Regions from separate parts of the Streptomyces sp. NPDC005262 genome, predicted to be linked through region 2. Evidence: riboswitches for the same ligand, from Rfam matches in the RefSeq annotation. Region 2 holds a riboswitch; the other holds the start of a gene.
What was found. Region 2 has a riboswitch for cobalamin ahead of ACFYP5_RS08115 (prenyltransferase/squalene oxidase repeat-containing protein). Riboswitches for the same ligand answer to the same signal wherever they lie in the genome.
Positions count from the first base shown of each region.

Region 1 (2,858 bases), on a different contig from region 2:
CGCCCGCCCTCCGACCGGGGCGGAAAGGCGAGAACCCATGGTGGAGCGGCGTAGGTGATCCCGCGAGCTTTCACGGAGACGACTGCCCCGGCTACCGTCCGTGCGCAGCTGGGGTCTCGTCGGTTCCGGGGCTCAGGGGCCGCCCGCAACGCAGATTCCAGCGCCCGGACCGACCGCTGAGCTCGGTCAGCGTCAGCGGAGCGACGTCCAACCGCCAGAAGGCCTGCGGCGGAAGGCCCAGCGCATGCACGATCGCGGCCCGCACCGCCGCGGGTTCGACCACGGCGAGCACGCTACCGTCATCGGCACCCTCCCCATGCAGTGAATCCAGCCAGCCGCCTACCCGGGCATGCAGATCCAGTAGCGACTCACCGTCGTGCGGGGCCGCCGAGGGGTCGGACAGCCAGTTCGACACCGCCTCCGGCTCGTCCCGGCTCACCTCCGCCAGCCGTTGTCCGCGCCAGCGCCCCAAGTCCCAGCGGCGAAGGGCGGGTTCGGGCTTCGATCGAAGCCCCAACGCCTCGGCGGTCCCGGTGCAACGCTCGTCCGAGCCGTGCACCCGGTGGTCGGCGGCAGGCACCTCGGCCGCGACCGCACGCGCTCGTCGGACGCCGGACGCGTCGAGCGGGGTGTCACCGTCGAAGCGGGCCTCGCGCAGCGCCACGTTGAGCGCCGGTGAGATCAACATCACCCGTACCGTGAACACCCGCGTCAACTCCCTGAACTGTGGCCTCTTCAGTAAGCACACCATGGCATCCAGGGCTGAGGGGTGGGCAGATGGTGCCATGGCGGCAGGGTGCTCCCAGACGGTATGGTCGCGACGAACATGACGACGGTGTGATGGAAGTCCGGTGAGAATCCGGCACGGTCGCGCCACTGTGAACCCGTATCCGTACGGGAAGTCAGACCCAGCACTGTCGTCTCAGGCACCACGATCGGGACGCGTGTTCCCCCAGGAGGTTCTGCCATGGCACAGACTGCTGCCCCCGCCGCCGTCGCATCACCCGCCATCACCCCCATCTCACTGAAGGCCATTGCCCCTTGGGCGGTCTTCTTCGGCATTCTCATGCTCGTCCTGCTGTACTTCGTCGGTGCCGAGCAGGGTGCCACCGCGGTCATCTCCGGCGAGGGTGTCCACGAGTGGGTCCACGACGGTCGCCACCTGCTCGGTTTCCCCTGCCACTGACCCACCGCGCAAGCCAGGGGAACCCCTCATGAACTCCATATCTGTCAGAGCCCTGCTGGTCCGCGGCATGCTGGCGGGCCTCGTCGCGGGTGCGCTCGCACTTGCCGTCGCCTACTTCCTCGGAGAGTCGCGGGTCGACGCGGCGATCGCCCTCGAAGAGGCGCACAGCCACGACCACGGCGGCGGCGAGGAACTCGTCAGCCGTGCCATGCAGTCCACGGCCGGCCTCGCCACCGGTGTCCTCGTCTTCGGCGTGGCCATCGGCGGCATCGCCGCGCTCGTCTTCTGCTACGCCCTCGGCCGCATCGGCACATTCGGCCCCCGGGCCACGGCCGCACTGATCGCGTTCGGCGCCCTGCTGACCGTGTATGTCGTGCCGTTCCTCAAATACCCGGCCAACCCGCCGGCCGTCGGCAACCCCGACACGATCGGCCAACGCACCGCCATGTTCTTCCTCATGGTCGCTCTGAGTGTGCTGCTCGCCGTTGCGGCCGTCATCCTCGGCAAGCGGCTGGCTCCTCGCCTGGGCAACTGGAACGCGACGATTGCCGCATCGGCCGCCTACGTCCTCGTCATCGGGCTCGCCTACGCCTTTCTGCCCTCGTTCAACGAGGTCGGCAAGGACTTCCCGGCAAGCCTGCTCTGGGAGTTCCGCCTCGCCACCCTCGCCGTTCAGGCCACGCTCTGGACCACTTTCGGTCTGGTCTTCGGCTACCTGACCGAACGGCTGCTGGTGCCGGCACCGCACCCGGTCCCGGCGGGGGACGGCACCGCGTCCCGCACGGCCACCGCTGCCGGCTGACCGGCCGAAACACCACTACGACCGAACCCGCCAGGAGCCGCCTGGCGGGTTCAGCCGTGGGAGGGGTCGAGACGCCCGGGTACCCGGCGTCATGATGGACGTCGGGCGGAGACCTGGGGAGAAGGCGCGTACCCGTCGGCTCCGTCCGTCGCCGTCGCTCCGCCCCCGCGTTCGGCCGCCCAGTCGATCCGATAGTGCCTCAGCAGGTCTTCCTCCCCGACGAAGCGCATACCGGCCGCTGCCATGACGTGCTGGGACGCGACGTTGTCGACGTCGGCGTCGCCCCTGACCGACGCGACACCCGCGGCCCGGGCGAACTCCAGCAGCGCGCGCAGAGCCTCGGAGGCGTACCCCTTGCCGCGCATCGCCGGTATCAGGCCGTAGCCGATCGTGACCTGCCCCCGGTCGTCCGGGGCACCGTGGAAACCGACTCCGCCGATGGCGTGCCCGTCCTCCCGGAGGCGGATCTCGTACGCGCCGAACGGGTGGGGATTGCCGGTGTCCGCGCAGTGTTCCAGGAAGTGCCTCGCGCCCGCCCTGTCGCCGTCGTTGGGATAGTCAGGTGCCCATAGGGCGTCCGGCCAGGGACGGCCTTCCACTACGTACTCGGCCTCGACCGGGGTCAGAGGGTGGAGCACGAGCCGCGTTGTCTCAAGAGCTTCCATGACTCGTCGGACTATCACGGCGGCAAGCCTCGACGCATCGGAATTTCGACGGACCGAAGCGTGGTAGCAACGATCCTAACGTTGCTACGTAAAGAGTGTAGCGACGCTACTCAAATGCTGTTAGCGTTGCTCCACCGGAAGCGGACATCACCGCACCCCTTCGAGCGGGAGCAACGCCTTGACTGAGCAGACCACCACCACCGCA
Region 1 covers NZ_JBIAKK010000003.1:408,995-411,852, reverse strand. Annotated here, with positions in the region: gene ACFYP5_RS11785 (histidine phosphatase family protein) at 92-688, opposite strand; adenosylcobalamin (AdoCbl) riboswitch at 816-964, shown strand; gene ACFYP5_RS11780 (CbtB domain-containing protein) at 968-1,186, shown strand; gene ACFYP5_RS11775 (CbtA family protein) at 1,215-1,988, shown strand; gene ACFYP5_RS11770 (GNAT family N-acetyltransferase) at 2,078-2,626, opposite strand; gene ACFYP5_RS11765 (SDR family oxidoreductase) at 2,832-2,858, shown strand, end outside.
Region 1: linked by a shared signal. The riboswitch ahead of ACFYP5_RS11780 (CbtB domain-containing protein) and the one ahead of ACFYP5_RS08115 (prenyltransferase/squalene oxidase repeat-containing protein) in region 2 are both predicted to bind cobalamin.

Region 2 (2,858 bases):
GGACGAGAGATGGGGACCTCATGACACAGGTGACCGAGCACGGCGGCGGCGTGTGGTCCATCAAGGTCCCCATCCCGGACAACCCGCTCGGCCACACCCTGGTACACGTCCTCGACACCGGCCGCGGCCCGGTCCTGATCGACACCGGCTGGGACGACCCGGAGGCCTGGGACACCCTGGTCGCGGGCCTCACCGCGATCGGAGCCGGCATCACCGACATCCATGGCGTGGTCATCACCCACCACCACCCCGACCACCACGGCCTCTCCGGCCAGGTCCGCGAATCATCCGGGGCCTGGATCGCGATGCACGCCGCGGACACCGCGATCGTGCGCCGCACCCGCGAGTCCGAACCGGGCACCTGGCTGGCCTACCTGGCGGCGAAACTCACCGCGGTCGGCGCCCCCGAGGACCACCTCGCCCCACTGCACGCCGCCCGCGCCACCGGCCGGATGCGCACCCTGCCCGGCCTGCGCGCCGCCCTCCCGGACCGCGAGATCGTCCCCGGCGAACTGCTCGACCTGGCGGGCCGCCGCCTCCGGGCGGTCTGGACGCCGGGCCACACCCCCGGCCACGTCTGCCTGCATCTGGAGGAGGACCATCCGGCGAACCTGCCCGGCCGCGGCCGGCTCTTCTCCGGCGACCATCTGCTGCCCGGGATCAGCCCGCACATCGGGCTGTACGAGGACCCGGACGATGCGACGGCCGCCGACCCACTGGGCGACTATCTCGACTCGCTGGAGCGCATCGGCCGGCTGGGGGTCGCCGAGGTGCTGCCCGCCCACCAGCACGCGTTCCCGGACGCGGCCCGGCGCGTACAGGAACTCCTCGACCACCACGAGGAGCGGCTGACCGGCCTGCTCGCGCTGCTCGCCACCCCGTTGACACCGTGGCAGCTGGCCGAGCGGATGGAGTGGAACCGGCCGTGGGAACAGATCCCGCACGGCTCACGGAACATCGCGGTCTCCGAGGCCGAGGCCCACGTCCGCCGACTGGTGAAGCTGGGGCGCGCGGAGGCGATGACGGGGAGCGATCCGGTGACGTACATCGCGGTGTGAAGGGTTCGCGGACCAGCGGTCCCGGCCCTCCGACGGCCTGACCGTCACGGCAGCGGACCGATGGTTCGACGTCCGCCCCTCCCGCACCGAGCCGCTCCTGCGCCTGGACGTCGAAGCCCGGGCCGAGTTCACCATGGCCATGGTTCGCGATGAGGCGCCGGCGGTCACCAGGGGCTGACCTCCTCTTCCCACGACTCCGTCCGGCCCGATCCCATGGGTGACGTACGTCGCTGTTCCGGGCGCCCCTCCGCCCGAAGCGGCGGGCTACGCCCCGGTAGAGTGTCGGAGTCGTCATCATGCCCGTTCAGGGGGAAGCCGGTGCGAATCCGGCACTGACCACGCAACCGTGAGCCGCTGACACAGCGGTGAGTCGGAATGCCCTGTCCGCGGTCGTGACCGGCTCGCGTCACCGGAACCCCGGTGACCGGCACCGTCGAGGCATACGGGGCCGGAGCCTGGTGCCTGAGTGTGCCTGTGCCCGGTTCCTACCGCAGGAGAGGCCCAGCCCACCATGACCGTTCGCCGCACCGCAGCAACGCTCGCCGCCACCGCCACCGTGCTCTGTGCGGCCGCTGCCCCGGCCGCGGTGGCGGCGCCGTCTCCGTCGCCCACCCCGTCCGTCGCGCTGCCGTCCGGGCTGTACGGCACCAAGGACCCGACGTACGACGGGGTCTGGAGGCAGTCGCTGGCCTTCATCGCCCAGCGGCTCGAGGGGGTCACCCCCGCGGCCACGTCCGTCGACTGGCTGGTCGCCCAGCAGTGCGACAGCGGCGCCTACGCCTCGTACCGCGCGGATGCCGACAAGCCGTGCGACGCGAAGACCATGACGGACACCAACGCCACCGCCGCCGCGGTCCAGGCGCTCGCCGAGGTCGGCGGCCACGGCGATGCCGCCGACAACGGGGTCGCCTGGCTGAAGTCCGTTCAGAACGAGGACGGTGGCTGGGGTTACAACCCGGGCTCGCCGAGCGACGCCAACTCCACCTCGATCGTGATCGGCGCCCTGGCCAAGCGGGGCGAGCGGCTCGGCGATGTGACGACCAAGGGTGGCAGGACGCCGTACGACGCGCTGCTCGCGCTGGCGATCCCGTGCGGCGGCAAGGACGGCGGCGCGTTCGCGTACCAGCCCGACAAGGCCGGCAAGCTCGTCGCCAACGCGGACGCCACCGCGGCCGGTGTGCTCGGTTCCATGGGCAAGGGGCTGGCCGCCTGGAACAATTCCGCGTCCGAGGACAAGGCGCCCACCTGCCACAAGGGCGCCGTCGTCAAGCCCGAGCAGGCCGCCCAGAACGGCGCCCACTATCTCGCGGGTGCCCTCGCGAAGACCGGCCACCTGAACCAGCCGCCGATGCCGGGCGCCACCGACACCACCGAGCAGCCCGACTTCGGCAACACCGCGGACGCGGTCGTCGCCCTGGCCGCCGCGGGCCACCAGGACAAGGCGGCCGACGCGCTCGGCTGGCTGAAGAAGAACGCCGCGCCCTGGGCGGCCGAGAACGGCCCCGCCGCCTACGCCCAGTTGATCGTGGCCGCCCACACGACCGGCGCCGATGCCCGCGACTTCGGCGGTGTCGACCTGGTCGAGCGGCTGAGCGCGACCGGACCGAAGCCGGCCGCCGTCCACACACCCTCTCCGGCCAGCAGCGACTACGCGGCACAGGACGGCACCAGCGACGACGCCGGCCTCGGCGTGTGGTGGCTCGTCGGTATCGGTCTCGCCGCCGGTGCCGGTGTCGGCTTCCTCATCAGCAACCGCCGGAAGACCCCGCAGCTGTGAACCGAGCGGGGAATCGATCCGGG
Region 2 covers NZ_JBIAKK010000002.1:649,358-652,215, forward strand. Annotated here, with positions in the region: gene ACFYP5_RS08105 (MBL fold metallo-hydrolase) at 21-1,058, shown strand; partial or broken gene manB (phosphomannomutase/phosphoglucomutase) at 1,090-1,236, shown strand; cobalamin riboswitch at 1,327-1,460, shown strand; gene ACFYP5_RS08115 (prenyltransferase/squalene oxidase repeat-containing protein) at 1,570-2,835, shown strand; gene ACFYP5_RS08120 (SCO2322 family protein) at 2,832-2,858, shown strand, end outside.